2 regions of the Aerococcus vaginalis genome follow, and region 1 is predicted to be linked to the other one. Evidence: riboswitches for the same ligand, from Rfam matches in the RefSeq annotation. Region 1 holds a riboswitch; the other holds the start of a gene.
What was found. A riboswitch is a leader RNA that binds a small molecule or an ion and turns the genes downstream of it on or off. The one in region 1 is predicted to bind thiamine pyrophosphate.
Positions count from the first base shown of each region.

Region 2: it holds a riboswitch for thiamine pyrophosphate, as region 1 does, so the genes downstream of both, ACWOEX_RS02945 (ABC transporter permease) here and tenA (thiaminase II) in region 1, are expected to answer to the same signal.

Region 1 covers NZ_JBSMYC010000003.1:210,203-226,469, reverse strand. Annotated here, with positions in the region: gene ACWOEX_RS05095 (carboxylate--amine ligase) at 1-242, opposite strand, end outside; gene ACWOEX_RS05090 (thioredoxin domain-containing protein) at 368-910, shown strand; gene guaB (IMP dehydrogenase) at 1,059-2,540, shown strand; gene ACWOEX_RS05080 (response regulator transcription factor) at 2,701-3,405, shown strand; gene ACWOEX_RS05075 (sensor histidine kinase) at 3,405-4,568, shown strand; gene ACWOEX_RS05070 (D-alanyl-D-alanine carboxypeptidase family protein) at 4,581-5,966, shown strand; gene ACWOEX_RS05065 (D-serine ammonia-lyase) at 6,043-7,386, opposite strand; gene ACWOEX_RS05060 (PTS sugar transporter subunit IIC) at 7,507-8,535, opposite strand; gene ACWOEX_RS05055 (pyridoxamine kinase) at 8,789-9,640, opposite strand; gene ACWOEX_RS05050 (helix-turn-helix transcriptional regulator) at 9,676-10,377, opposite strand; gene tenA (thiaminase II) at 10,545-11,228, opposite strand; TPP riboswitch at 11,353-11,453, opposite strand; gene serS (serine--tRNA ligase) at 11,820-13,112, shown strand; gene msrA (peptide-methionine (S)-S-oxide reductase MsrA) at 13,199-13,732, shown strand; gene ACWOEX_RS05030 (heavy metal translocating P-type ATPase) at 13,882-15,804, shown strand; gene ACWOEX_RS05025 (cation diffusion facilitator family transporter) at 15,801-16,267, opposite strand, start outside.
Region 2 covers NZ_JBSMYC010000002.1:136,461-152,727, forward strand. Annotated here, with positions in the region: gene fabD (ACP S-malonyltransferase) at 1-862, shown strand, start outside; gene ACWOEX_RS02870 (SDR family NAD(P)-dependent oxidoreductase) at 1,016-2,752, shown strand; gene ACWOEX_RS02875 (oxidoreductase) at 2,785-3,972, shown strand; gene ACWOEX_RS02880 (hypothetical protein) at 4,070-4,414, opposite strand; gene ACWOEX_RS02885 (DeoR/GlpR family DNA-binding transcription regulator) at 4,517-5,296, opposite strand; gene ACWOEX_RS02890 (hexose kinase) at 5,385-6,320, opposite strand; gene lacB (galactose-6-phosphate isomerase subunit LacB) at 6,397-6,912, opposite strand; gene lacA (galactose-6-phosphate isomerase subunit LacA) at 6,941-7,369, opposite strand; gene ACWOEX_RS02905 (glucosamine-6-phosphate deaminase) at 7,687-8,388, shown strand; gene manA (mannose-6-phosphate isomerase, class I) at 8,405-9,373, shown strand; gene ACWOEX_RS02915 (ECF transporter S component) at 9,446-9,964, shown strand; gene ACWOEX_RS02920 (DUF956 family protein) at 10,006-10,377, opposite strand; gene ACWOEX_RS02925 (PTS system mannose/fructose/sorbose family transporter subunit IID) at 10,379-11,329, opposite strand; gene ACWOEX_RS02930 (PTS mannose/fructose/sorbose transporter subunit IIC) at 11,341-12,153, opposite strand; gene ACWOEX_RS02935 (PTS sugar transporter subunit IIB) at 12,169-13,179, opposite strand; gene ACWOEX_RS02940 (Gfo/Idh/MocA family protein) at 13,364-14,320, shown strand; TPP riboswitch at 14,396-14,500, shown strand; gene ACWOEX_RS02945 (ABC transporter permease) at 14,570-15,328, shown strand; gene ACWOEX_RS02950 (ABC transporter substrate-binding protein) at 15,334-16,267, shown strand, end outside.

The DNA of each region.
Region 1 (16,267 bases):
AGCGGCTGTTTGTCGTAGTGGAGTTCGTGGGCGTAGTAGATTAACGCTTTGACGAACACCTCAGGGTCGCTCGATAAATGTTCAACTAATTTTGTTTTCTGAAAAATATTACTGTATTTGGTGTAGCCGAGTTTCATCTGGCCGATGAGATAAGGCTTTACACCGTATGCTTCGTGGAAAGAGGCACCCATATGATAGGTATTCAAATCGGTTCCGATGATTACGGGAATAAAATCTGCCATCTTAGCTCAAAAGCCTCACTTTCTAATCTGTTTCTGGATGTGTCAGGAGATCTGACATATTCCCCATTTTACCACAGTTATTTTCATTGGCGCATCGAATACGTATACTAGATGTAAGGAGGGATATGATGATAGTTGATACGCAGCAAATCAGTATGAAAGATACGATCGTGGTTGGGGATCCAAAGGCACCGGTAACGATCTATGAATACATTAACTTGCGTTGCCCGGACAGCCGTAACTACGAGATCGAGCGTACGCCGCTGCTCAAAGATTGGATTGAAGCAGGGCAGGTGAAGCGTGTATTGAAGCATTGCGATTTCGATCGCGGGGTCTTGCGTTTAGGTGGTGTGTTGAACCGCTACTTACCGTACGGCGATGATGCCAAAGCCTACGCCTGGGTTCATCATTTCGCCAAACATTTCGAAGAATGGCGTCCGTTTGAGACGGCGGATGCGATCCAAATGCTCGCTGAAGCGCAGGGCCTCTTAGAGCAGGCGGGCGCTGATGAACGTCACGCGCGCGTACTCGCGGAAGCGGAACAGCTCGGCATTACTAAAATTCCAACCGTTATCGTTGGTGACACCGTATTTGAGGAAGAGGTTGATGAAGCAGCCTTAAAAAAAGCAATCGCTGACGAATTAAAATCGCATAATATCGAACTTTAAAAACAAAATATTCAATAAATGTTCATTTAATAAGTAAAAAACGTTGACATCACTAAAAAATTTGCTATTATAGTCGTTAAAACAATTAACCGTTGAGTCATCAAAAGCCGAACGTCACAAAGGTATAGCAAAGGAGTGTCCGCAAATCATGTCTGCATGGGAGACAAAGTTTCAAAAAGAAGGATTAACATTTGATGATGTATTATTGGTGCCGGCTGAAAGTCACGTTGTACCAAACGAAGTAGAATTAGGCGTTGATTTATCTGATAGTATCCACTTGAACCTGCCGATCATTTCTGCAGGGATGGACACAGTAACCGAATCTGAAATGGCAATCGCGATGGCGCGCGAAGGTGGTTTGGGTATCATCCACAAGAACATGACTACCGAACAGCAAGCCAACGAAGTCAGAAAAGTTAAGAATGCGGTTAACGGAATTATTCAGGATATCTACTACCTATTTCCGAACGATTCAATCAAAAAAGCCGAACAATTAATGGTTGAAAAAGGCATCAGTGGGGTCATGATCATCGACAGCGAAGATGACCGTCATTTGGAAGGTATTTTGACGACGCGTGACGTGCGTTTCGTTGAAGACAAGGATCAACCGATCAGTTCTGTCATGAGTACTGAAAACGTGGTTACCGCACCAGTTAACACCACGTTGGAAGAAGCCAAACACATCTTACAACAGAACCGTATCGAAAAATTACCGCTCGTTGACGACAATAACCGTCTCGAAGCGTTGATTACGTTCAAAGACATCATTAACGCCGAAGAACATCCAAACGCTGCTGTGGACAGTCAGGGACGCTTACTCTGTGGGGCAGCAGTTGGTGTAACTTCTGATACGTTTACGCGTGCCGAAGCATTGATCGAAGCGGGGGCGGATGCGATCGTTATCGATACGGCACACGGACACTCTGCTGGTGTTATCCGCAAAGTCAAAGAAATTCGCGACCAATTCCCAGACGTGACATTGATTGCCGGTAACGTCGCAACAGGTGAAGGTGCGCGTGCCTTGTACGAAGTCGGTGTCGACGTTGTTAAAGTCGGTATTGGTCCTGGTTCGATCTGTACAACACGTGTGGTTGCTGGGGTAGGTGTTCCTCAGATCACAGCCGTTTACGATGCCGCAACGGTAGCGAATGAATTCAATAAACCGATTATCGCTGACGGTGGGATTAAATATTCCGGTGATATCGTCAAAGCCTTAGCTGCTGGTGGCCACGCAGTAATGCTCGGTTCTATGCTCGCTGGTACTAAAGAATCACCGGGCGAATTGGAACTTTACCAAGGTCGTCGTTACAAGACATACCGTGGTATGGGTAGTCTCGGTGCCATGGAAAAAGGGTCATCCGACCGTTACTTCCAGGGCGAAGTGAACGAAGCCAACAAGTTGGTGCCAGAAGGTATTGAAGGACGCGTGGAATACAAAGGTAGCGTCAGCGGTATTCTTTACCAGATGGCTGGTGGTTTGCGTTCCGGTATGGGTTACGTTGGTGCTAAAGATATCATCGCACTCCGTAACGAAGCACAATTTATCAAGATGAGTGGTGCTGGTTTGCGTGAATCGCACCCACACGATGTGCAAATCACTAAAGAATCACCAAACTACTCATTCAAATAATCAAATGACACATTAATTCGGAGAAAGGATTCCTGAAAGCGCTCGGGGATCCTTTTTTTAATGGAATCTTAAACGACTGAGGCTTGAATGTGGTAGTTTTCTCGGCAAACATTAGCTACAATAAAAGAAATACCAGACACCGAGAGAGGAGTGTGTCCTAATGAAGATATTAATTGTTGATGACGACAAAGAGATCGTCGACTTACTTGCGATTTATGCCGAAAATGAAGGATTAGAAGTGGTCAAAGCCTACGACGGCCGTACCGCACTCAAAACGATCAGCAACTATCCAGACTTAGATTTGATGATTTTGGATATTATGATGCCAGGGAAGGACGGTTTAACGGTGGTGAAAGAATTGCGCTCGCGTGATTCCTCACTGCCTATTCTCTTGCTCAGTGCGAAGTCCGAGGACATGGATAAGATTTCCGGCTTGACGACGGGGGCGGATGATTATGTCACGAAGCCGTTCAATCCGCTCGAAGTCATGGCGCGCGTGAAGTCACTATTGCGTCGCTCGGGTGCAAATAATGAAGAGAGCAGCGACACGATCAAGGTCGGCCCTTTGATCATCCACAAGGGTTCGCACGATGTCGAGACGGTCGATGGCAAGCCGATCCAGTTAACCGCATTGGAATTCGGCATTCTCTACTTGCTAGCGAGTCATCCAAACGAAGTGTTCAGTGCTGACCAGATCTTTGAACGGGTATGGCAACAGGATTCCGTCATCTCAGCCAAAACGGTCATGGTACACGTAAGTCATTTGCGCGATAAGATCGGGATGGCAACCGGTGGGGACAAGGTCATTTCAACGGTTTGGGGTGTTGGCTACAAGATCAGTGATCCGAGTAGCCAAACGGACTGATGAAGCGACGTCAAAAGAAACAGCAACAGCATGAGCCGATTGCACCGAAAGGCAAGAGTCACTGGCGGGTAGCGATTGAACTGATCATGGAAGCTATCGCCATCGCAGCGATTCTTCTGATCGGTTATTTCGGACTATTGTTTTTGATTATATCGGTTTTTGAAATTCTCTATCCCTACTTATTGTCGTACTATCCGTACTACGGGTTCATCTTCCCGCAAGTGCGTCGCTCGCTCGCCCTCGGGTTTACGTTTGTCTACGGGGTGTTTAGCCTCGTCATTATCGGCTGGCGTGTGCTGAGACGCTATCGCATCATTCAAATGGGGTTTATTCTGGATGAATTGCATTACGTGTCGCAGGGACATTACGACTATCAACTGTCGGATCGCCATCTCAACAGCATGCAGCCGATCGTCGAAAGTGTCAACCGCCTCGTCAATAAGACCGTGCGTGCGATGGAGGAAGAGCGTCAGATCGAACAGTCGAAGGACGAATTGATCGTCAACATGAGTCACGATATTCGCACGCCTTTGACGTCTATCATCGGTTACGTCGGTTTGATTCAGACGGGACAGTTCAGGGATCGCGATGAGGCTATTAAGTACGCCACCATCGCCTACAATAAAGCGCGTCACCTGCAGGATATGGTAGAAGACCTGTTTGAATATACGAAGGTCAGTCAGATTAACTTCTCCCTGTCCTTTCAAAAAGTTAACGTGGTGCGTTTGTTGGAGCAGTTGGCAGTGGAATTCGATATCGAAGTTTTTGAAGCTAATCGGGAATTGATAATTGACGCCGCAGCTGATGACATCTATACAATGATTGACAGCCAAAAGATGGTGCGCGTTTTCTCGAATTTAATCACGAATGCGTTGAAATACGGTGGCGACGGCAAATTTATCAAATTATCGGTCTCGCAGAATGAACAGACGACACGTTTTTGTGTGGCGAACGATGGGAATCAAATTCCTGAAGATCAGTTGACTCGTCTGTTTCAGCGCTTTTATCGTGCCGATCAGTCGCGTTCCACAAAAGGGAGTGGCCTCGGTCTAGCGATTGCAGAAAGCATCGTAGCTCTGCATCACGGCAAGATCTGGGCTGAATCGGATGCGGAGAGTACGCGATTTATTTGTGAGATACCGAATGAACAACCAAAAGAATAATGGGGGTGATGCATGATGCATAGGCATACCGTCAAATGGCTACAGGTATTAGGGGTTTACTGGCTAGCGGTGGTATTCGCATGTGTCATTTTATGGGGGCGTCCGCTCGTTGTGCGTGCAGAGAGTCTGACGGAATTTTCAAATACTGTCGATAGTGAGTATCCGTTTCAGTTCTCGTCTGCCATGGTGATCGATCAGGCAACCGGGCAGGTGCTCTATGAACATCAACCGGACCAAAAACAATCGATTGCGAGTCTGACAAAGGTGTTAACGCTCGATATCATTTACGATCACATCAAGGAAGGACATCTCAGCTTAGACACTAAAGTGCCGATCAGTAAAGAAGTGGCGGAATTATCGACGGTGGAAGGACTCTCCAACGTACCGCTCGAGGAATCCGAGGATTTCTACACGGTAGGACAGTTGATTGATGCGGCGATGGTTGCTAGTGGGAATGCAGCCGTTGTCGCTCTCGCAGAGAAAGTTTCCGGCTCCGAGGCAAATTTTGTCGACGAACTCACACATCATCTCAAGGATATGGGGATCTCCGATGTGAATTTAGTGAGTGCGACGGGACTCGGTGATGATTTCGCCGCGACATCGGGTGGCTTCTTCGGTATGAATCAGGTGAATCAGATGACGGCGCGTGACTATTTGCGTGCGGCGCGTCTGATTATCCGAAGCCATCCGGAAATGATGGAACGTTCAATGTCAACCTCAGTTACCATTACGGGACCGAGCGGCGCGACGCATACCGTTGAGAATCAGAATGAATTGATTCCTGGTATGGCGTTCGGCCGTTCGGATGTGACGGGTGGTAAGACGGGGACGCAGAGTGCAGGCGATCATGCTGTATTTGTGCGCGCAACGTTAAAGGACCGGAATGTACTGGCCGTGGTCATGGGAGACGGTGAGGATCCGCTGCGCTACCAAGATATGAGTGAGCTATTGGATATGCTGAATGCCAAGTTGGAATGGCATGCGATTCATCGTGCAGGTGAACGTGTCGGCGGTAACGATACGACCGTCTCCGTCCTCCAGGGCAATAAACAGCGAACGACCCTCTATTACGATACGAATGTCGGTTATTTTGCGCTAACGACGGATGATACTGAACAGGATTATCAGACCTTCTATAAAGACTCGGTCAACTACGATAATTCAGGACATCTGATCGTCAAAGCACCGCTCGAAACGGGTGAATCGGTAAACGAAATCTACTATGTCCCGAAAACACCGTACTTTGAAAAGTTGGATAATCAGTCTGACGTTTCGGTACGTGTCATGCCGACCGAATCGATCGATAGGGTGTCGTTCCTCGTTCGCATCACACGCATGATCAACGATATGATTCAAAGCTTATTGAATCCAGAAATGGCACCAGAAACAATGAATTAAACCAAACAAAATAGCGACCGCATCCAATAATGAATGCGGCCGCTATTTTTTATTTATATGAGGGGGAAGATGGTTCTTAGAGATCTACACCTAAGTTGTAGAATTCTTTCTTGTCTTCATCTGGAACCATGTTACCACCAGTAGACCAAGCGATGTGAGTAATGTTTTCAACTTTGTCAGTTAAACCTTGGTCTTTCAAGTATTTCTGACCTGCTTCGGAACCGAAGAATTTCGCAGGACCAGGTAAGCCGGCAACAGCAGCTGGTTCAAGCGCAATGTCTTCGGTATCTACTAAGCGAGTCAATGTCTTCTTCGCTTCGTCATCAGTTACTGTATAACCACCGTTGAAGAAGTTTTCCATGACGCGGGAAACGAAGTTAGATGTACGTGGTACAGCTAATCCGTCCATGACCGTCTTACCGTCGATACCGAAGTCGTATACGGATACGCCGGAATATTCGCCGGAAGTCAATGCCAAGAGTAAGGATGGCACATGTGTTGGTTCAGCGAAGAATGCGTGAACATTGTCGCCGAATGCGTGTTTCATACCGAGCGTGATTCCGCCTGGGCTACCACCAACACCACATGGAAGGTAAACAAAGAGTGGGTGGTCTTCGTCAACTTGAATGTTGTCTTCGTCTAATTGTTTCTTCAAACGGCTAGCAGCAGTTGTGTAACCTAAGAAGAGGTATTTGGAGTTTTCGTCATCTACGAAGTAAGAGTCTGGATCTTCGTCGGATGCTTGACGACCTGCAGCAACGGCTTCCGTGAAGTTCGTGTCGTGTTCGATAACGTCAACGCCGTTTGAACGCAAGTAGTCTTTCTTCCATTGTTTAGCTTCAGTAGACATGTGAACGATCGCAGTGAAACCTAATTTCGCAGCCATCACACCAACGGAAATACCCAAGTTACCAGTTGTTGCAACGACAACTTTCTTCGTGGAGAAGTAGTCTTGGAATTCTTTGCTGGAGAATTTAGCGTAGTCGTCAGTGAAACCAGTCAACAAGCCAGCTTCCAAAGCCATTTCTTCAGCGTGTACCAATACTTCGTAAATGGCACCGCGTGCTTTGATTGTTGCAGAGATTGGCAACAAGTCGTCACGTTTCAAGTAGAGTGTACCTGGAATGTCGACACCGTAACGTTCTGCTTCGTCTTTTTGGAAGTTAGTAACTTTAGAGATTGGTGATTCGATTAAACCGTCAGCTTCGACAGTGTCTTCGAAGTTGTCGCGAATGAACGGACGGAAACGTTCCAAACGTTCTTCAGCGTCTTTGATGTCTAAGTAAGTGTAGTCAACAACATCTTTGGCATCGATGAAGTTAGGACGTTTGTCGTTGATCCAGAATACAGGATCAAGGTTCATAACGTCGTTAATAATTGGCGATTTTTCAATGTATTTCTGTGTGTCAATAGAAGACATTAAAATTCATCCTTTCGTCTAATAATACGTGACATGGTTAGAGTAGGTATGGCATATTGTGTAACTGCTTTCCTACAATCACCCCCATTAAAGATAACGTTTTTATAGTTGTTTAACAAGTTATTTAGTTGATGGTTCTTTTCTCAATTCTGCAGCAGTCACAATCTTGCTGTTTTTGAAAATCAAAGAGAATACCCATCCGACAGTGACGGCAATAATCACACAGCCGACAGCGGCAATAATGACTTTGATCGCAGGGTTGTATGCGAACATGACAGCGAGCCCTGCAAACGGTGTTGCCGTACTTGAGGCGAAGTTTTGTAAACCGTAAAGTGCGATAAAGATACCACACAATGCACCGGATACCGCATTAGCACCGTACATAATAATCGGATTAGCTGACGTTAAGTCGACCTGCGTCTTTGGTTCGATAAATACCGCAAAGGTTTCACGGTTGGTACCGAATTTGAGACGGTGGAAGACCACCAAGTTCAACCAAGATGATCCCCAAATGGCCATTGTGGTCACACCCATCGGAATATCAACGAGCCCGAGCATCGCGGAGATGGCCATGGAACTGATTGGTGATGAACCGATAACGGACATCACGGCACCAATCACCGCTCCCATCAAAATCGTATTACTCTGTGCCGATGCGGTAATCGTGTTACCGATTTGGCTCAGTGTTGCATCGATAAGCGGGGTGCTGACCATCGCAATCGAGCGAGAAAGTGGCGCAACGACGATAATCATCGCGATCAAGTCGATACCTTCTGGCAACTTCTTAGCGATCCATTTAATCACGAACGCGGTGATGTAACCAGCGACTAGTCCAGGAACGATCCCGAAACCGTACACTGCGGCACCGGTTAACATGGCGTAAACTGGTGAAGCACCGATCGCTGAAGCCACCAATGCGGCCGTCGCGGTCCCACCGAGTTGTCCAGCAGCGTCCCCTAATTCAGTAAGGAACGGGATGTTAAAGACGTTACCAGCGAATGATGAGAGGAAGGCCTCGACCAGTAACGTGGCACAGGCAGCATCTGCGAAACCAGACATCGCCTTTGCCCCGTATGGTGCCTTGTAGGTAAATAGGGTAAACAGTCCAAGTACTAGGATGAGTAACCCGATACTAAATAAAAAATCCATGCGTGGGAGTAGCCTCCTTTCGGATAACAGATAAATGAGATAAAAACATCTCATTTACTAATAATTTATCAACAACGTCATTATAAAATCGTTTTCATGGCATGTCAACAATTATTATGCAAATAATAAAAATTTATCAGATGAGTTATAAAAACGTTGTCGTATCAACATTTAAAGGGGATACAAAATATTAAAAAAGCAGGTGTATCTGGCATACACCTGCTAATATTGAAGGATATTTAAGAATTAAATATTAAGCATGTAAGTTGCGAACGAACTGTGAGAGGTCACCAAGTGATTTTTCGAAGTCGAGACCGTCGCGCATCATGTTCGGGTTGTCGAGTGAATCTTCGATCATCTGAGGCAACGTCTTCACGGCGATTTCAGTAGCTTCCTTGAGTGACGCGCCGTTCACATGCGCACCGACTGCGATACTACCGAAGATATCACCGGTACCGTGGAAACTACCGCCGACGAGACGATCTTTGATGACGCCTTGTTCACCGGTTTCAGCGTCGTAGTAGAAAGCGCCCGTTTGATCGTTAGCGTCTTTACCACTACCCGTTAGGATGAGCGCGGTTTTTGACTTCTGGTTGATCTCTTCGATTAAGGATTCGACATGTTCGAGTCCTTCTTCCCCTTCAGTATAAGGAATATCATAGATGAAAGAAGCCTCCGTCTGGTTTGGCATGATCACATCGGCGGTTTCACAGAGCGTGCGCATCGCTTTAGCGTAAGCTTCGTCGAAGGCAGGATAGAATTCACCGTTATCAGCCATGACAGGATCGAGGTAGAATTTACCGTCATCTGTCAATAATTCTGGAATCGTTTCGTTCAAGTATTCGATCTGGTCGATACTACCGAGGTAGCCGACATAAGCAGCGTCGAACTTGAGATCTAAAGATTTCCAGTGTTCAACGATTTTTTTCATTTCTTCGTTTAAGTTCAAGAACGTGTAGTCCTCGAAGCCAGAAGTATGGGTGGAGAGTAGGGAGGTGGGTAATAACACACCGCTCAATTCCATACTACTGATAATCGGCATCGCAACCGTTGTTGAACATTTACCAAAGCATGAGATATCGTGGACAATTAGGACTTTTTTCATCGTTTAGTACTCCTTCTAAAATGATTAATACTTAACTAGTGTTCGTCGATCTGTCTTTGTTCCTCGCGCTTGATTTCTGAAAGGTAGCGGTAGACGCTCGGATCAGAAATGTTCAGCGTGCTGGCGACTTTCGGAATCGCACCTTTGATTTGGAAGATCCCTTTGCGTTTTAATTCGCGAATCAACGTCATTTTGTCGTTCTTCTTGAAGACACCGGAATGCGTCATATTCGCTTCGACATCGCGGACGGTACGGTGAATAATATCGGTGATATCGCTCGTGAGCACTTCAACCTCGTTTTCTTCACTCTTGCCGTCATAAGGTCTGAATTCACAGACGACGTTTTGGCTGCCTGGAATTAAATCGAGCAGGTTATTCACGAGGTCGCGCGCACGATAACGATCCGTGTTAATACACAGCATACCGAGCAGCTGGTTGTCTTCTTTGATGAAGAAGGTTGATCCGACCAGCTTGCGATCGTCATCGGTAACTACAGAATAATGCATGTCGTAGTCATTATCGAGATAGGCCTTATTTTCAATCTGTCTGAGACCGTAATTCGTCATGGGTGAGTTGACGGTTCGATGACTGATATGACCATTGATAATCTTATCAATATAGAAACCGTCCTTACCACCGTTGACATGAAGCACAATTTCATAGTGTTCACCAAGGATTTCCGCGAGAAAATCCATCAACATTCGATACGATGCGATGACTGGGTGCGATGACATCATGCCTCCTCCTTTCTGTACATGTAAACGCTATAATAACTTATTATCATCATTATAGATCGTTTTTCTCAAAAGTCAATCGTTTTGAGTAAAATTGTCAGAAAATTAATGAATTTAATGTACAAAAGTTAGGAAAAAGTGAGGCGTCGCACGGTTATTTTATTGTGAAATTAGTAGTCGCCGCGTTCAAATAAGAAACGTTCGTCGCTCGTCGCCATATTAAAGAATTGACGTTCGAACTCACAATTCTTGTAGAAGTTGTGTTTGATAACTTTGAGTTCGGCCTCGGATTTAGTTTCGCCAGCATCGTTTAGTACGCGCTGGAATAAATTTTTGACGTCCATGAAAGGCTCGTTGTAGAAGTCGACCCACCCCTTGAGAGAATTATCGTAGGTGAGGTTTTCGTTCTCTGCAATGAGGTCTGCTAGACGGAAGTAAACGTAAGGGCAGGCTGCCATCGTACTGAGTCCGAAGACAGGATCGGAATAGCGATAGGCGTTGTAGTACATATGCTTCACGTAATGATCGTCAGTCGGATACCATTCCTCATCGTCAATGACCGTTTGATAATCTACTTCAAGATAGTCGGCAAGAATCTGATGTGCACCGTTCGTTTCATTTAATACTGAGTCAACGAGGCGATAGAAATCACATTTCGTCTCAATATCCTCCACCTTCGTCATGAGTAGACCGTACAGGTTAGCAAATTCTTTGAGGTATTTACTGTCAGCACGTAGATAGCGATGGACAGCTTCCTTATCGAGATTACCGTTGATTACTCCTTGGATAAAATCTTCGTGATAGATCTTCTGAATCAATGGTTCGACACGATGATAGAGTTCGTCAGTTAACATCCAAACAAATCCTTTCTATATGACAGTGACGTGATCGCCATACAAAAAAGCGCACACCTATCATCCGAGCGTGCGCGCATATTGATATCTTGTATTTTAGGTAGACGCAATGCCTATGTCCACCTAAATACGGATACCACTTCCATCCGCCAGTATTACCCGTATCATGTATTAGGGGACAGGTTGTTAACCATCTCAGCACAAAAAGCGCCCCCAGTGGCTCATTTGTATGTATCCCCACTGTAGTTAACGCTTACTTGAATGTCAATTATGAACATTTGTGTATTTTGTTGTTGACAATAGAAATATTTTGTATATAATGACGTTAAAACTTGATTGTGACTAGTAATTACCTGATTGACAGTGACAGAGACAGCGCGGTTGGTGTGAGCGTTGGTCTAGGGTAGTGAATCCACACAATATCACGCGTACGAAATAAGTATCGCCGGTGTGTCCGTTATTGCACAGAGAGTTGCAGTCTATGACTGAATGTGGGTGGCACCGCGAACAGAGTCCCTTCGTCCCATTGAGGATGTTTGAGGGGCTCTTTTTTTGTCACTAAATGCTATAGATTTTGATGGAGGGATAGTCATGTTAGATATCAAGAAGATTCGTGAAGATTTCGACGCGATTGCCGAAAAATTGGAAACACGTGGGGTAGAGCGTGCCGAATTGGACAAGATTGTTGAACTCGATGAGAAACGCCGTGCGTTGATTGCTGAAACTGAACAGTTAAAGAAAGAACGTAATGAAGCATCACAACGTATCGGTCAGTTGAAACGTCAAGGTGAAGATGCAGAAGAAGCGGTAACTGCGACACGTGAACTCGGTGACAAGATCAGTGAACTCGACGAACAATTAAAAGCGGTACTCGCGGAGTACAACGATAAGATGGCGCGTATTCCAAACTTGCCACACCCAGATATTCCAATCGGCGAGGATGAAGATGCAAATGAAGAAATCCATCGTCACGGCGATCAGCCACAGTTCGACTTCGAACCAAAAGCGCACTACGAAATCGGTGAAGCACTCGGTATTCTAGACTTTGAAGCGGGTGCCAAGACATCCGGTTCTCGTTTCGTCTTCTACCGTGGCCTCGGTGCACGTTTGGAACGTGCGGTTTACAACTTCTTCCTCGACAACAACGCGGAAGCTGGTTTTATCGAACATATCCCACCATACTTAGTGAACGACAAGACGATGTACGGTACCGGTCAGTTCCCTAAATTCAAGGAAGATGTTTTCCAAATTGAACATGACGACCGCGACTTGACGTTGATTCCAACGGCTGAAGTGCCATTAACGAACTACTATGCTGACGAAATCATTCCAGGCGAAGAATTACCAATCTACTTCACCGCAATGTCTCCAAGTTTCCGTTCTGAAGCAGGATCTGCTGGTCGTGATACGCGTGGATTGATCCGTATGCACCAATTCCACAAAGTTGAAATGGTGAAATTCGCAAAACCAGAACAATCTTATGACGAACTCGAAAGCATGACCGAACAAGCCGAAAGCTTACTTGAAAAACTCGGTCTCGCTTACCGTCGTATCGTATTGAGTACTGGAGATATGGGCTTCTCTGCAGCGAAAACTTACGACTTGGAAGTATGGTTCCCAGAACAGAACACGTACCGTGAAATTTCTTCTTGCTCGAACTGTGAAGATTTCCAAGCGCGCCGTGCTCAGATCCGTTACCGTAACGCAGACGGCAAACCAGCTTACGCACACACATTGAATGGTTCTGGTTTGGCTGTCGGACGTACAGTCGCTGCTATCTTGGAAAACTACCAAACTGCTGAAGGTACTGTACGTATTCCAGAAGCACTGGTTGGCTACATGGGCGGAATCACTGAAATTACACCAGAAAACGCGGTGAAATAAGCCTTTTACTTGCATTTGCTTTGAAATTAGTTAAGATATGTATCACGAGACAAAATATTCTTACACATTAATGAGGAGTGAATGCGATGAGTAAAACCTTTGACACAGCCATTTTCGCCGGCGGATGTTTCTGGTGTATGGTACATCCTTTCGATGAACAACCAGGGATTGAATCCGTCATCTCTGGTTACACAGGTGGACACGTCGAAAATCCATCCTATGAAGAAGTGTGCGCCGGTAATACAGGACACACGGAAGCGGTTGAAATTACGTTCGATCCAGAAATTATCAGCTACGATGAACTCGTTGAGATTTACTGGCAGCAAACCGACCCGACCGATGCGATGGGACAATTCGCTGACCGCGGCGACTCCTATCGTCCGGTGATTTACTACAATAGTGAGGAACAGCAGACGATCGCTGAAGCTTCTAAAAAAGCATTAGCCGAAAGCGGTCGCTTCAAGGATCCGATTGTGACAGCGATCGAACCAGCTAGCACGTTCTATCCTGCTGAAGAACATCATCAGGACTACTACAAGAAGAACGCTCTCCATTACTCTCTATATTCAGAGGGTTCCGGACGCAATCGTTTCAAACGTGAACACTGGGCAGATGCTTAATACTTAAATAATCAATCAAAGAAAGCAGCGATGGTTTCGACCATTGCTGCTTTTTCGTCTACAATCGTGAAAGGTCATACCAAACTGCAACCGTTTACGCTATGATAGAGAGACAAAAAGGAAAAACACACTAAAGGGGAGTGTTCCAAATGATTCAAGATATGAAAAAAAGGCTCTGGGTCGTGCTCGGCTTATTGATTCCAATTACGATCCTTTCGCCCATGTTGATGACGTTATTTAACTATCACATCAGTTTTCCAGGGGATAAATACTTCGTCTTTATCCTCTCAAGTATTGTCTTCTTCTACGGTGGGAAGCCGTTTTTGAAGCACGCAAAGCATGAGATTCACCACAAGAAGCCCGGAATGATGCTGCTCGTGAGTCTAGGGATTATTACGGCCTACCTCTACAGCGCACTCGGGACTTTCGTGTTGCCTAACGCGATGGATTACTACTTTGAATTGGCGACACTGATCGCCATCATGTTGTTTGGACATATCGTCGAGATGAAAGCAAAAATGCGCGCGTCCATCGACCTCAACAGTCTCAAACAATTATTACCGAACGATGCGCTCAAAATTACTGCGGATGGTGCAACGGAAACAGTCGATGTCACGGCACTCGCAGTCGGTGATCGTGTGCTCGTGCGTCCCGGTGATAAGGTGCCGATCGACGGTGTCATTATTGAAGGGAAATCCGAAATCGATACATCGGCGATGACGGGAGAATCTCTCCCCGTCCAAGCGACAGTCGGTGATGAAGTGGTTGCGGGTACGGTGAACGGTGAAGGTGCTTTAACGATTGAAGTCGAAGCAGTCAGCGACGACAGCTATTTCAATCGTATGGGCGAATTATTGAAGAAAACAGAAGCGCAGAAATCTGCCGTGCAGAGTATCGCCGATCGTTATGCGGGGTATTTATTCTACTTTGCGGTTGCTGTGGCGTTTCTCGCGTTAATTACGTGGTGGACGATTCAAAACTTCGAATTCGCCATTCCATTTGTGGTGAGCACGCTCGTCATTGCGTGTCCGCATGCGTTGGGACTCGCGATTCCACTCGTTCACGCACGGACGTTGAGTCTCGCCGTGCGTTCTGGCTTCTTGATTCAGCAAATTGTGCCGTTCGAAGCGGCGCATCAGATTGATACGGTCGTTTTCGACAAAACGGGGACGTTGACGACGGGCGATTTCCAGGTCACAGCAGTGGGTGCTGAAACGAACAGTAGCGAACGCGAAGTACTAGCGCTCGCCTACAGCCTCGAGTACTACTCGGAACACCCACTCGCTACAGGTATCAGTCGTTACGCGGAAGGTGAACAGATTGAACGTTTGACGACTACAGACTTCAAAGCCGTACCGGGTGAAGGCGTGAGCGGTGTGATTGACGGCCACCACATCCAAGTGCTGAGCGAACAAGCGGCCAAACAGCATGGCATGACACTACCAGAAACGCTCACGACCGGTGCGACGTTGAGTATCGTTACGCGTGATGGTGAGTATCTCGGCTACATTGCGCTCGCCGATGAAATCGCGCCTCATGCTGAAGAAATGATTAAAGAACTTCACAAACAGAACATTCAAACAGTGATGATGACGGGGGATCGTGAGGCGGTCGCTTACAATGTTTCCGAACGTCTCGGTATCGATCAATACGACAGTCAGTGCCGTCCTGAAGATAAATCAGAAAAAATCGCCGCACTCGAGAACGAGGGGCATCACGTGATGATGGTCGGCGATGGGGTCAACGACGCGCTCGCCCTCAGTAAAGCCTCGCTCGGTGTGGCGATTGGAACGGGTACCGCGATTGCGATTGAAACCGCGGATGTCATGTTGGTGAAATCAGAATTAATGGATATTGTGACCTTACTCGATCTCGCGAAGCGTTCGCACCGCAAGATGATTCAGAATCTCTGGTGGGGTGCTGGATACAACATCATTGCTTTACCACTCGCTGCAGGGTTATTTACGCCATTTAATCTTGTCGTCACACCCGCGTTGAGTGCAGTGTTGATGTCCGCATCCACCGTGATTACCGCATTGAACGCTGCATCACTTCACGTCAAGAAACGTTAAATATCCTGATTGTAAGGCTCTCTGAACGGTTCCACATGCACGTCGACCGCTTCGATACCGAACGCCTGATAGAGATAATGTTCGATCTCTTCGGTAATCTGATGACCTTCATCTACAGACAAAGAGCCATCCACTAGAATCGTAATATCGAGGTAGATGTGTGCGCCGTACTGACGACCACGAATCGCACGAATCATGCGTACGCGCGGCACGTGGTTCATGATACCGAGGGCGTAGTGATCGAGTTTCGTCTCATCGAAACCGTCCGTTAAGGAAAAGACGCTCTTTTTGAAAATATCGAAACCGCTGCGCAAAATCACGAATCCGACGACGAGGGCGGTCAACGTATCAATCCATGGCAGATTGAATTGGGCGAGGATAACGGTGACGGTAGTGGCGATGGCGGTCAAGGCATCGCTGAAATTATCACGCGCGCTCGCCTGCAGACCGATACTGTGGAGCT
Region 2 (16,267 bases), on a different contig from region 1:
CTTTGATAAGGCAGCTGAAGTGACGGGACGAGATATTGCCAAGCTTTGTTTTGAGGGTAGTGACGAGGAATTATTGAGTACGTTGAATCAGCAACCAACGATCCATACGGTTGAAATTGCGACTTTGCGTGCGATTGAAGAAGCTGGCATCAAACCGGACATGGCGGCAGGATTCAGTTTAGGTGAATATGGTGCATTAGTTGCCGCAAATATTATTGATTTTGAAGATACCGTGCAGCTTGTCGGCAAACGTGCGAAATTCATTCAGGACGTTGTCGCTCAGGGCGTCGGTAAAATGGTGGCAATCCTCGGTTTAGATCGCGATAAAGTTGAAGAAATCGCTAAAGAAGCTTCTAAAATTGATACGGTAGAATGCTCAAACTTCAATGCGCCAGGAAATATTGTAGTCTCCGGTTATAATGACGCTGTAGACAAAGCGGTTGAGCTCGCTATGGAAGCTGGTGCGAAGAAGGCATCGCCGTTAAAGGTGAGTGCGCCGTTCCACACCACCTTGATTAAGGACGCTGGTGCGAAAATGGCCGAAGAATTGAAAAAAGTTGATGTTCGTAACCCTGAAATTGCCTACTACACGAACCTTACGGGTAAGTCAGTTACTGTAGAAGATGACCAGATTGACATTCTCGATCGTCATATTTGGAATCCAGTACGTTGGGAAGAAACCATCCGTGAAATGGTTAAAGACGGTGTGGAATTAATCGTTGAAGTTGGCCCTAAAGGCGGTTTGGTTGAAAATAGCCGTCGTACCGTACGCAAAATCAAAGGCAAAAAAGTTAAATTTATGAATGTTGAAAATGCTGAAGATATCCAGAAACTAAAAGAATACATCGATAGCCAGGAATAATGAATGAGGTGGATGACGAATGAGTCGTTCACCTTTTTTATTTTTCTAAAAATTATCATGTGCATTTATGATCATATTATTTGAGTGAAACATATGTGATATGATACACTAACTATGTAAGCGGATAACATTTAAGAAGAAGGAGGTAATTTAATGAAGAAGTTTAATGATAAAGTGGCTTTAGTTACCGGTTCTGGTAATGGATTCGGGAAAGTATTTGCGATTGAAGCGGCACGTCGCGGGATGAAGGTTGCTTTAGTAGATATTGACCGCAGTGATATCGCAGGTGTGAAAATTTTATTAAGACAGCTCGGTGTTAATGATGTGATGACTATTCAAGCCGATGTATCCATCCAGGAAGAAACCAAACATGTGGTAGAAGAAGTCATGGCTCAGTTTGGGTCGATTGACATCCTGTTCGACAATGCTGGGGTGTCACCACTAGCAGACATCACCACATTACCAGTGAAAGATTTTGAATGGGGTATGACGACCAACCTTTATGCGCGTGCTTATATGTTGCATGAAGTGCTGCCAATTATGATTGAGCAGGGTACGCCAGCACACATTATCGAAGTATCATCGATTGCGGGGATCTTGCACGGTCTCGGTAACGGCGTGACATATTCAGCGTCGAAACATGCGAATGTGGCGCTCGCTGAAGATATTCGTAGTTACTGTAAAGCGAATGAGATCGGTAATATTGGTGTGTCGGTATTCTGTCCTGGATTTATTCAGACGGATCTTCACCACTGTGAACGTCATCGTCCGGAACGTTTCACTGACACCGAAAATCCATTCTACAGTTCAGAAATTTACAAACAACTTCAAGATTACTTGAGTATTTCAATTCAAACGGGTATACCGATCGATGAGATTGGTTTCCGTCTATTCAAAGCGATTGAGGATGAACAGATGTACATTCTCACGCATCCGAAATTCCTCGAAAAAATTGAAGCACGTCATCGTGCGATTGAAAAAGACTTCGAACCCAAAGATGCGCTCAGCGTAACCGTTGACTATACCGATAAAGTGGCATTCATTACTGGTGCAGCACACGGTTTTGGTTATGAATTCGCAAAAGAAGCGCAACGTCAACATATGAAATTGGCGTTGGTCGATATCGATACTGAAGCGTTGGAAAAAGTCGGAAAAGAACTTGAAGCGAAAGGTGCAGACGTATTAATTTTACCAACAGATACCTCAGTGTATGAAGAAGTTCAATCTAGCGTTCAAAAGACGATGGATACGTATGGGCAGATTGATGTGCTCTTCAACAATGCGGGGGTAGCTGCGACGGAAGACCTGATCAATCTCCACCCACAAGACTGGGATTGGGTACTTGGCGTTAACTTAATGGGTCAGACTTACGTCCTCAAAGAAGTCTTACCAATTATGATTAAACAAAAAACACAAGCGAACGTGATTACGACCGCATCGATTGCAGGATTGATTCCAGGCTTTGGCTTTAACCCAACGTACTCCTCCAGCAAGCATGGATCGGTAGCTGTGTCAGAAGCCATTAAGAATTCATTAGAGCTTCAGAATATTGACTACATCAAGATCCAATTGTTCTGTCCAGCGTTCATTCAGACGAATTTACATCACTCGGAAAGCTATCGTCCAGAACGCTTCAGCATTAATAATGCGCCAGAACATTACCAAACAGAAGGCTACAAAGAATCACAGAAACGTCTGGAACACAATATTACGACAGGTATTCCGATCGATGGGATTTCTGAACGTCTCTTCCAAGCAATGGAAGCTGACGAGACGTATATCATCACGCATCCAGAGAACTTACCATATGTTGAAGCACGTCACCGCGAAATCGAAGCCGACTGCAAGCGTGAGCTGACATTATGGGATATTTACGACAAAATGTATTAAGAATGAACGAGTTATAGAAAGGAAACTAACGCATGAAAAAATTAACAGATACAGTGACTTTCCGCCACGGCGCAACGGTTGAAACGCGTATTGTGCAACCACCAATGACGACATTCAGTGGGGACTCAGAAGGTCGTCCGACACAGGCGACATTTGACTACTACGACGCACGTTCAGAATCTGCGGGTATGGTGATTGTGGAGTTCAGTTACGTCCACGAAACGGGTGGCTCCAGTAACCCGGTCGGGCTCGGTAATCAGCTCGCATTCTACAATGACTCCTACTTGGAAGATATGAAACGTATTGCGACATCCATTAAACGCAACGGCAACAAAGCTGTGCTCCAAATTCACCACGGTGGTCGTGAAGCGCGTAAACGTGCGCAGGAAGGTAAGGAAGTGCTCGCACCATCTGCGATCGACTACAGCTTCCTACCGTACAAAGTGCGCGAAATGACGAACGAAGAGATTCTAGACATCATCAAGAGCTTCGGTGCCGCAACGAAACGTGCGATCGATGCCGGTTTCGATGGGGTTGAAATCCACGGTGCCAACCACTATGGTATTCAACAGTTCTTCTCCAAGATTTCAAACCACCGTACCGACAACTGGGGTGGCTCACTCGAAAAACGTATGGCGTTCCCACTCGCCATCGTGAAGGAAGTGACACGTGTCGCGCGTGAATACGGTCCAAAAGACTTCATCGTCGGTTACCGTATCAGTCCGGAAGAAATTCACGGCGAAGACATCGGTTACGACTACAAGGAAGCGCAGGAACTCATCAAGGAAGTCGACAAGTTCGAACCGGACTATATCCACATTTCCTTGTTCGGGGGTTACAGCTCCGGTCCTGCCAATGTGGATCGCTCCTATGCGGAATTGTTCCGTGATGTATTGAGCGAAGATACGAAGCTGATCATCGTGAACGGTATTTTCAGTGAAGAAGCAGCGGCGGACGCCTTGCAGTACACGGACTTCATCGCAGTTGGTCGTGGAACATTGATCGACCCAGAATTCGGTAAGAAAATCAAAGAAGGCAGAGGCAACACCATCGTCCACGAAATCACGCCTGAACAACTTCAGGAACGTTCCCACTGGACACCAGGATTACTCGAAGTCTTCGCTGACCCTGACCACCACGTAGGCCTTCCTTACATGCCAGGTTGGGAATCCATCACCCAATTCTACGAAGGCTGGTCACAACCGGACGAAAATGGTTGAAAATGCATAAAGATGAAAAATAATCGATAGATAAGTCGACATAAACAAAAGCTGGTGACGACCTACGCATGTAGGCTCACCAGCTTTTTTGTGTGGGTTAAATCAACCCCAATAGCTTCAACACCGAAACTTCCAACAACGGTAAGCTGTATGGCTCACTCTGATCATTGAAGACGCTGTTGATAATTTCCCAGCAGTCCATTTCATCCGCCGTGAAGTCGATATCGTCGTCTTCCGCGTAATTGGGTAGCGTCATGGCGAAATAATGCAGTTTACTGAGAAAGATGAAGTCATTGATATCCTTGTTTTTCTTGAGAATAGGCAGATATTCATTTACATAGGCGGTCGTTCTTGCGTTCGGATTGGTTCGGTTCAAAAGTTGTTGAAGCTTGATAACAGCAGCGAATAATTCGTCAATCGATGGTGTTTCCTGTGATTTCATCTCTTCCGCCTCCCATTTCTTAAATCGCTATCATCGTATTCCTATCATGGCTAAAAGTAAAGCAAACAAAAACCGGACGCATGGTGACGTCCGGGCGATTGATTAGTATAGCGGTTCCTCTGGCATGTCCGCCAAGATACGCTTGTCTTCGTGTCCGAGGATCTGCAGGGCATCATCGTTTGGATTGATGATGTAGTGAGAGATGTCGTTCATTGCGTAGAAGGCGTAGAAGTCCTTCTTGCCGACTTTGGAGTCGTCGATGAGGAGGAAACGCTCGGCCGCATTGTTTAGGGCGATTTTCTGTGAGACGCCTTCCTCGAAGGTGGCCGTCATGATCTGATCGTTAGAGACGGCGTTGGCACTGCAGAACGTTTTGTCGAAATACATGCTCTCCAACGTCTGGCAGGCGATGTCGCCGTGGAAGGACTGCGTGATTTTACGGATAGCACCGCCGATCAAGTAGAGAGAGAGGTCGTTATCCGAATGATTCAAGGTCTGGAAGACGGGCAGGCAGTTCGTGATCACACGAATGTTGTCCTGTTGAATGAATCCCGCCAGCATTTCGATGGTCGTCCCAGGCCCTAAGAAAATCGTGTCGCCTTCTTCGATGAAAGACGCGGCTTTCTTCGCGACGGCCGTTTTTTCGTCAATATTTAGGATCTGTTTGTCTTTGTGTGAGAGTTCGTGGCGCAGGAAATTATTTTCGGTCGCAATCGCACCGCCTCTGACACGGACGAGTTTGCCGGACGCTTCTAATTCGTCGAAGTCACGCCTCACCGTCATGTCGGAGACGTCCAGACTGTCGACAATGTCGTTCACGCTCACCGTGCCCTGGGTGTTCAGGCGTTTGAGGATTTCCAGTTGCCGTTCTTCTTTGAGCATAGGTTGCCTTTCTACTGTAATAAAATAGGAACATCCAACGTGAATGTTCCCAGTGTGATGTCATGTGTTTTGTGTTGTTGTGTTTAGATTAGATTTCTTCGATCTCAATCTGATCGTGTAATTGTGGGAAGTTGGCTTTGTTGATGTAGCCCGTTTTTTCTTCTTGGGCGTTCAACATCCCGCATGTCATGCCGTATTTGAGGATTTCCTCAGCGCTCAATCCACGCGCGATCGCTACCGCAAAACCAGCGATGGTTGAGTCACCGGAACCGACCGGGTTAACGACGTGGTCTAGGGTAGGGATGTTGGCTTTGTAGCATTTGTCGCCGATACGTCCGATTGCGCCGTCCTTACCGAGAGAGACGATCACGCATTCGATGCCTTTGAGTTCGTCGGAGAGAAGCACGTCTTTGAGTTCGTCCGTGCTGTTGATCTCGCGTCCGAGCAACGCAGCGAGTTCCGCATCGTTCGGTTTGATCAAGACCGGTTTGTGTTCGGCTTTGATAGATGCTTCGAGCGCCTGGTTTGACGTGTCGAGTAGGACTTTCACGTGACAGTCATCGCACATTTCAATCAACTGACTATAGAATTCCGGATCCAATCCCTGTGGCAGACTGCCGGACAAAGTCACAACGTCCGCGTCGTCTAAAAGTTGTTCAAAGTGCTTGATGAAGGCGCGTTTTTCGTCGTCTGAGATGGTTGGGCCAGCTTCCAAGATTTCCGTTTGGTTACCGCCATCGTGCAAGAGTGCGATCGATTCACGCGTGCTGCCAGCGATTTCTGTAAATGCGCTCGTAATGCCGTCGTTTTCAGCGAGGACGATTAATTCCTTACCGTAGTTACCGCCAACGAAGCCGGTCGCAGTGACGTCTTCGCCGAGTGCCTGAGCGACACGGGAAACGTTGAGTCCTTTACCCCCAGCGGTACGGCTGACGGTTTTGACACGGTTCACGTTATCGACGTCCAAGTGTTCCAATGGATAGGAAATGTCGATCGATGGATTCAAGGTCACGGTTAATATCATGGGTTAGCCTCCTAAAATGTTTTGTATCCCAAGTTTACCATAAAAACAATGAAAAACCGCGCGCGTTTCAAAAGATTTAGTCGTGGTAGACGCCAGCGTCCCATTTTCTGAGCTCTTCCGCGAAGAAGTCTGGGTCGTGTTTGGCTGGATCGTGGCTCTCCAAGTCAGCGATCTTTTGGATCAGTTTCTGGTTTTCTGGGGTTGGGTTGTACGGCTCGTTCACGAACGCTTCGATGATGTCTTCCATCAAGAACTGACCGGAGATCGTACCACCGAATGCGATCACGTTGGCATCGAGTTCGCGGCGTGCGTAGAGAGCGGAAGTCATGTCACGCACTAAAGCTGCACGGACGCCTTCGACTTTGTTGGCGCTGTTTGAGATCCCAACACCCGTCCCACATAAAACGACACCGAAGTCCACATCGCCGTTGTAGACGAGTTCGCCGACCTGTTTACCGTAGATTGGGTAGTGAGTACGTACGAAGCCGTGTGTGCCAACGTCGATCACTTCGTGGCCTTTTTCGCGTAAGGTGTCCGCAACTTTAATCTTCATGTCTGTCACAATATGATCATTTCCGATAGCGATTTTCATAAGTGATGTTCCTCCTTAATCTCTTGTCCTAGCACAATGCATTCATCATGTCGACGCGCACTTGGTGACGGCCACCGTCGTAGTCGGCTGATGTGAATTCTTTGACGATATTTTTGGCGAGTTCGGTACCGACAATTTCCTGTCCCATCGTGATGAGGCGGGCGTTGTTGTGGCGGCGTGTCATGTAGGCGGTACGTTCATCGGAGAGTTCAGCTGCCACGATGCCTTGATGTTTGGAAGCTGCCATGAAGCTACCAACGCCATATTTATCGATAGCGATGGCGATCGCTTTTTCATCTGCGTTCAATGCGTCAACAATCGCATTGGTCGATTCTACAAAATCTTCTGCGGGTGTTTCGGTCACATCTATCACGTCGTGTCCTTCTGCTTTCAAGTAATCGATCAACTGCGCCTTGAGCGTTTCGCCGTCGCGGTCACAACCAATAATGACTTTCATACTAAATACTCCTTTTCTAAACAATAGTTAACGTTTAATTTGTTTATTTATGTTTGTTTATAGTTTAATATTTGTTTGAAAGTGTGTCAAATAGAAATTCAAAAAGTTTATAGATGTTTGGATAACAGCGCTCGAATCTGATCAAGAAAGCGGATTTTTGATTGTGGTAATAGGGAACGCAGCTGAGCGTTTAAATTTGAGCGTTTGGGCGTTATATCCTATAGTAGATGTATCGTGATATTTTTCATTTATTAAGCGCCGAAAACAGTGAAATTGTGCTACACTGAAAACACGAACACTGAATTGGAGGATTGACAATGGAAATTAAGACTTTCAACACTGCAGCAGAAGCTTCACGCGAAGCCTTTATTCAATATCGTGATTTATTAGAGGAAGGCCCAAGTGTCTTCGGGTTAGCGACAGGTTCCACACCAACTGAACTCTACCGCTTGCTTCGTGAGTCCGACTTAGACTTTTCACGTTCCATCTCATTCAACTTGGATGAATACCTCGGTTTGCCTGCGGATCACCCACAGAGCTACCAATACTTCATGCATGAACAGTTGATGGACGCGAAACCATTCCAACATTCCTACTTCTTGAACGGAATGAACACCGACGAACAGGAAGAAACATCTCACTACGAAGACTTGTTGGAAAAACACCCAATCGAATTACAGTTATTGGGTCTCGGTCGCAACGGCCACATCGGTTTTAACGAACCGGGCAGTTCTTTTGAATCGAAGACGCGCAAAGTTGGCTTGACGGAATCAACGATCGATGCCAACAAACGTTTCTTCGAACGTGAAGAAGACGTGCCACGTTACGCGTACAGTATGGGTATCGGCTCCATCATGAAGGCTGAAAAGATTATTTTGATGGCTTTCGGTGAAGATAAAGCAGAGGCTGTCCGTGCGATGGTGAACGATGAACCGTCCGAAGACGTACCCGCAACTGCACTGCAGAACCACGACAACGTGTTAATTCTTTTAGATAAGGACGCTGCGAAATTATTGTAGAAAGCAGGTGACTGGGATGGCGTACAACCGTCCAATCTATCTCTCTCCCGCCTTCCGTGAAAAAGTATGGGGTGGGAATTATATCAAGGAAGCATTCGGTTTCGACACACCGAGCGATCACACGGGTGAAGCGTGGCTGATCAGTGCCTACAAGGATGATCAGAGTCTCGTTCTCGAGCCTTCGCCGTATGCGGGAATGGGACTTCGTGACCTTTACGATGCACACCCAGAGCTGTTCGGCGAGCCGCATCCGGAACGCTTTCCACTGCTCGTGAAATTACTCGATGCGAAGGATGATCTCTCCGTTCAGGTGCATCCAGGCGACGACTACGCGCTCGAACACGAGGATGACCTCGGCAAGACCGAATCCTGGTACATTATGGATACGAAACCGGGCACGACGTTAGTTTACGGACACAATGCGGAGACGAAGGCACAGTTCGATCAGATGGTGGATGATGGCGCATGGGATAAGTTGTTGCGCCACGTCCCTGTTCAAAAGGACGACTTCTACTACGTACCGAGTGGGACGATTCATGCGTTAGAAGCCGGCACTGCCGTGATCGAAACGCAGCAGAGTTCTGACGTGACGTACCGTGTCTATGACTACGATCGCCCGGACACTTCCGGACAGTTGCGCGAGCTTCACTTGGACGATGCCAAGGCTGTGACTAACGTCCCAGATCAACTAGAAAAACAAGAGCCGATCACGACACAGATCGGTGATAGCGAATTGACACAGTTTGTCGATGCGACTTACTTCAGCGTCTACAGAGCGGAAATTCACAGTGAAGCAACTTACGACTTACCTGAGAATTACTACTTACTGACAGTGATTGAAGGTGAAGGGGAGCTTGTGATCGACGGTGAGAGTACACCTTTGAAACTATCTGATTCGTTGATTTTGCCGACGGATGTTACTGAGGCGACGATTACGGGTAACCTCACTATCATCGCGTCGCATCCGAATTTCAAAGCGGAATAGTTAATGTTTGCGCTTACCTCCTACGTTTGCATGATAGGCATATCACGGACTATCGTTAGGAGGTGAACGCTCATGAATCTGAAACGCGCCATGATCTTAGCGATGATTGTCGCCCTCAACGTTGCGATGGCATTCTTTATTTTGATTCCTGTTCCTGCAACGAACGGTAATATTAATCTATGCGATGCGGGAATTATTTTCGCGGCGTTGTTGTACGGCAAGCGAGAAGGTGCCATTGTCGGCGGTTTGAGTGGCTTGTTGCTCGATCTCGTTTCGGGCTATGCGATTTTCATGCCATTCTCACTCGTCGTCCACGGTCTCGAAGGTTTTGCGGTCGGTGCGATTGCCAAGCGCGACGATAATAAATCCAAAGCGCTCGCAATTGTGGTCGGCGCCATTATCGTCGTATCACTAATACCATTCGCTACGGTGTCACGGCTGGGATTCCGGGATTATTCACCGATACCATTCAAGCCGTTGTCGGTAGCGTGGTCGGTCTCGTACTGTACCATATCTTGCACCGTGTACCGCAAGTACAGAACAGTTAAACAGCAGCATAGCAATAGAAAAAGCGTTTTGAGCACTCGTTGACTCAAAACGCTTTTTTGGTTGCAAGTAATTAATGATTGTCGTTATTTCTTCTTGAAGAGATGGCGGAAGTTCTCACGCTGACGACTAAACGTTTCGCGTGGGAGATGTTTCCGCATGACTTTCAAGGTTTCCTTGGCATCCTTCACGATAAATTCAAAGGACGACGTGGTATTATCTTCGGTCGTTTGAATGGTGAAACCGCGGACGTAGCGGTCGAAGAACATGAACTGTACCTGAACCGCTGAGATGGATTGCCACGGAATTTGAATATAACCGCGCGATTTTTCACTCTGGAATTCAACCCCCTTGTTCCCGATCAGTAAGACGCCGGATTGTGGATTCATGGGTTGATAATTCGAGTTGGCGCGAGTTGCGTAGTCGATCTCATCATTCAGTGGGCGATAGTCGACCATCTTAGGACATGATTCCTAGTGCGTTGAAGATGATACCAAGCAAGAAGATCAAGAGAATGATCTTGATTGGGCTGACGTTCTTACGTAACAACCAGATACAGAAGAAGGTCAACGCGAGTGGCATCATTCCTGGCAAGATTTGTTGGAAGATGTCGCCTAAGGTCTGAACTGTCGTCGGGTTGACATTCAAGCCGTCGTTCATCTGGTTAATGACGTTTCGAATGGCGTCAGGACTCAGGATATTTTGGTTCACTTGTTGAACGAGTTCGTTGAAGTTCACCATTGAGTCCGCGGAGTTTTCGATCTCAGAAATCTTCATGGAGAAGTTCATCGTGGTCCAACGTGGCACGAGCACACCCATAACGAACATCCCTAAGATAGATGAACCGAGCGTGATTTTCTTGAGTAAACCACCGCTCAAGTCTTCGGTAATGCTTTCCCCTTGGCGGTACGCGAATTCCTGCGTGTACCACATGAAGCTGATACGGATCAGGTTCCAGAGCACAAAGAATAATAATGGCCCGAGCATACTCTGCGAGAGTGCGAGTGATGCGGCAAAGGCACCGATAACCGGACGGATCGTTCCCCAGAAGATTGGATCACCGACACCGGCTAACGGTCCCATCATACCGACCTTCACACTGTTGATCGTTGCATCGTCGATCGGGGTACCGTTCGCTTTTTCTTCTTCGAATGCCATCACGACACCGAGGATCGGTGCTTCAAGGTATGGATGACAGTTGAAGAACTCCAAGTGACGTTGGAGTGATTGTTTGTATTCTTCAGGATCTTTGTAGAGTTTCTTGAGTAAAGGCAACATCACGTAGGCCATACCAACGTTGTGCATACGTTCGAAGTTCCAGCAAGCCTGGATAAAGGTGAGTCGCCAGCTAATGTATAAGCGATCGCGTTTTGAGATTGTTACGCGTGGTTCTGCAGTTTGTTCACTCATCGCTGTACCTCCTATTCGTAGTCTTCGAGAATGGCATCGAGCGCGTCATCGACGGTTCCACCGCCGCCACCTGAGCCACCGTTTTGGTTATTTTTGTTGAATTGTGGAGCGAGCTGGATGTAGACGATCGCGAGGACCAACCCGATAATACCCATCGCTACCAAGTTCAAGGATGAAATGGCAGAAAGCGCAAAACCGAGGAAGAAGAACGGCCAGTTTTCACGGGTCGCCATCATGTTGATGACCATCGCGTAACCGACTGCAACGATCATCCCACCACCGACGTTCAATCCACCAGTCAACCATTCTGGAATGGATTGGAGGGCGTTAGTGACGACGTCAGTTGGTACGGCCAATACCGCAAGTGCTGGCAAGGCGATACGCATTCCTTGCATGAACAGTCCGGTGTAAGTTGCGACAACGACCCCGCGTGCGGAACCTGATTCAGCGGATTTGTCGGCGTAGTGACCGAGACCCACTGTTAAGGTACGAACGAAGATCGTCAACAACTGTCCGGCAATCGCTAATGGAATCGCGAGCGCAATCCCTTCGCTGATGTCGGCACCTTTGATGGTTACCAAGATGGAAGAAACGACACCGGCTAAGGCGGTATCTGGTGATGCAGCAGCACCGATATTCATCCATCCTAAAACGATCAGCTGCATTTGCCCACCGAGGAGTAATCCTTCAACGGGGTGTCCAGTCACGATACCGATCAAGGTACAAGTGATGATCGGTTGGTGAAGCTGGAACTGGTCGAGGATACTTCCGAAACCGGCAAAGAGGGCAACAATGAAAACAAGTAAATAACTAATAGCTGTCATGAGTTTTCCCTTTCCCTATGATTTCATTTCGTCGAGTATCTTTTTGAAGTCGCGCGGTTTGTCGTTCGGCACGGGTTGTGCGTAGAATTCGACACCATACTCATTCATCATGGTGCGGAAATCTTCGACATCCTGAGCATCGACAGAGACCGTGTTCGTGAGCATTGTTTTCCCGTTCGAGTGCGCCATCGAACCGACGTTCACACGTTTCAGTTCCACGCCGGCTTTCAAGGCAGCGAGCACGTCTTGCGGGGTTTCGAACAACAGCAAGGCGCGGGTGGTTCCGAAACGAGGATCCTTGTCGATTTCTGCAAATTTGCTGATCGGGATCACGTTTGAATACATCCCAGCCGGTGCCGCCTGACTGATCAAGGCTTTACGCATCTTGTCGTGTGCGACACTGTCGGAAACCACGATGATACGGTTCGGATTAGTGGCTTTCGCCCACCCAGTAGCGACCTGACCGTGCAAGAGACGCGTATCGATACGTGCGAGGACGTATTCGATCTTCCCGTCGCCGAGAACCGTGCCTTCTGGGATCATCCCGTTTGAAGCTACGGCTTTCGCATCAGTCGCATGTTCATCCGTTTTTTCTTCTGAAGCTACTGGTGCGGTATCCTTCTGCAGTGCTTCTGGGCGGACTTTGACACCTTCAGCAGCTGGTTTCAGGATGTTTTCTGCGATCTCATGTGCCGATTCACTCGCAAAACGTTGACCGAGTGCTTCGACCAACATCGGGAGGTTTAACCCCGTCACCATTGCGAAATTGTCCGGATGTTCCTCGAATAGGAGGTTCGCCTGATTGAACGGTGAGCCACCCCACAAATCGATCAAAAACAAAATCTCTTGGGTATCGCCGCCAAGTTTGTCGATAGCTTCCAAGAGATGCGCCCGCAAGTCTTCCGGACCTTCGTCGGGCTGGAAGGTAACTGCCTCCAATTGTTCTTGCGCTCCGAAGATCATTTCACCCGACTGTTTGATGCCGGCTGCGAAATCCCCGTGACTAGCAAGAATAATGCCTACCATAATATTCCCTCCTTGTAATTTTTTTTGACGCTCACAGGCTTGGGTAGTCCTGTAGAACGACTACACATTCACTATAGCAGACCGAGTTTCATCAGGGTGAGACTATGAAAATGAGTAATACCATATTATAATGGAAACGGTTGTTTGAAGAAAGGGGACGATTAAAATTTTAAAATTAGGAACTATCGGCACGAGCTGGATCACGGAATCCTTCATTAATGCCGCACTCGAAACAGGCCACTATGAACTGACATGGGTCTACAGCCGTCATGCGGATCATGCCGAACCGCTTGCAGCTCTCGGTGAAAATGCTAAAGTGACGACGGACCGCGAAGCCTTTTACAATGTAGATGATATCGATGTGATTTACGTCGCTGGACCGAACGCCTTGCACTTTCAACAGGCAAAACAGGCGCTCGAACACGGCAAGTCCGTCATCGTCGAAAAACCGATCGTGCAGTCTGCTGAGGAACTCAAAGAATTAGAAGCTATCGCAGCGGATAAAGGGCTCATTGTGGTTGAAGCCGCACGCCACGTCTTCGAACCGAATTTCAAGACAGTTAGAGAATACATCCACAAACATCGCGCGGACTTATCCGGGGCGGAACTCCACTACGGACAGTACTCGTCCAAATTCGACAGCTACTTGAACGGAGACAATCCGAACGTCTTTACTAAAGAATTCGCGGGTGGTGCGTTGAACGACCTCGGTGTCTACCTCGTCTATGCAGCGATCGCCTGGTTTGGTGAACCGACCGACGCGCACTACTTCCCACAGAAATTGGCGAGTGGTGTCGACGGCTCGGGAATGATCGTTTTAGGCTACGGCGATTTCAGCGTCTACCTACACGTCTCAAAACAGTACAACGATGAACAGCCGAGCGAGATCTACTTTGGCAAGCACACGCTGTCGTTGGACGGTATTCAGATGATTTCACGTGCGGAGCTGTTGGACGATGAAGCGGATGCGATCAGTGTCGAACCTGTCGATCAGGCGGCGTTATCCTTTGAAGCAGAAGAATTCGCACACTACATCATGCACGAAGACGACTACAAGACCGCGCACTGCGAACATCACCAGTTGATGCAGGCGGTTGTTCGCGTGATGGATCAGTTGCGTCCGGCTGTGTTTGGTGAGTAGTCGCAGACATAAAAATTGAGGATATTAACCAAAAGTGCTAGACTTTCAGTGAAAGTGTAACGCTTTCGTCATATGTGAATATGCAAGGGGAGTTCGTTCGGCGAACTGAGAGTGGATAGGATCCTGACCCTCGAACCTGATTTGGGTGATACCAACGTAGGAATGCACAAAGGCGATAATGGCGCAGTGGGGCTTCCTGCTGCGCTTTTTTATATGCTTTTGGAAATATAGACGAAAGGAGGCGGTTCAATGCGCAAAGCTTACTATCCGATCATTAGTTTTCTCATCGTGATCATTATTTGGCAGGTGGCGGTGACCGTATTCGGGACACCGAGTTATATCCTGCCGAGTCCACTCGCCGTCATTCGCGTCTGGTTCAATGAAATGCCGACGCTCGTTCCACATATGCTCGTGACGTTAATGGAATCGGTGATCGGTTTAGTGCTCGCAGCGACCTTTGCGTTCGTGATCGCGTTGTTGATGGATTACTGGCAGTTAATTTACCGCTCGGTCTATACGATGTTAGTGATCTCTCAGACCCTACCGATGATGGTTATCGGGCCACTGCTCACGCTCTGGTTCGGCTTCGGGTGGACACCGAAGATCATCCTCGTGATTTTGATGAGTTTCTTCTCCATCGTCGTGAACTTCACGCAGGGACTCAAAAGTGTGCCTGACGAACAGATGACGTTGATGCGGACGATGGGGGCGAGTGAGCGTCAGATCTATCGACTGATCAAGATTCCGATGGCGATGGATAATTTCTTCGCCGGACTGCAGATTGCGGCGACCTATGCGGCGGGTGGTGCGATCATCGGGGAATGGTTGAACGCCAAATCTGGTCTCGGTTACTACATGATCCGCGCGAACAGCGGGTACCAGATCAGCCGTGTCTTTGCGGCAATCATCTGGGTGGTGATCCTGAGTCTCAGTCTCACCGGCGTCACGATCCTTTTGCGAAAAATGTACCACCATTATTTATACAGACGAAACAGCACGAAAGGATGATATTCATGCATTTCTGGCAAAAAGCGAAGCGCCTCATGTTGGTACTCGGGGCGATGATCCTACTCGTTGCCTGTGGAAATCAACAGGCGGGCGATACGGAGAGTGCGCAATCCGACAACAATGATGCAGCAGAGGAAATCACCGTGATTTTGGATTACGTGCCGAATACGAACCACACGGGCCTCTACGTAGCGATGGACAAAGGCTATTTTGATGACGTAGGCATTAAGGTGAACGTGATCGAGCCGGGCGATGGTCAGACGAGTACCGGGATTGTCGGTGCGGGCCGTGCGCAATTCGGCTACAGTATCCAGGAAGATGTGACGTATGCCCACCAAGGCGATGATCAGATTCCAGTCACTGCACTCGCAGCGATTATCGAACACAACACGTCTGGTTTCTACTCCTTAGCGAGCGAAAACATCACCTCACCGAAAGACTTCGAAGGTAAAGTTTACGGTGGTTGGCAGGCGCCGACTGAGGAAGCGATTATCAGAGCTGTGATGACAGAAGCAGGTGCCAACTTCGACAAGCTCACCATGGTCGGCGATACCGGTAACGGCGCTGAAGATCTCGGTCAGGACATCGACATTAAATGGTTCTTCCAAGGTTGGGATGGCGTCTTTGCGGAACAGCAGGGGATTGACTTAAACGCCATTATGGTGCGTGAGTTGAACGAAAACTTGGACTACTACACACCGTTGATTATCGGTAATGACGCATTTGTTCAGGATAACCCCAAACTCACCAAGAACTTTATCCAAGCCTTAAAACACGGGTACCAAGACGCGATAGCTAATCCTGAAGAAGCGACTGATATCTTGATCAATTACACGGAAGGGATGGAAAGAGACGACCTCCTCGCTTCGCAGGAATACTTGAGCAATGTCTATGCGTCCGATCCTGAACAGTGGGGGCACATGGAAGCTGACAGATGGG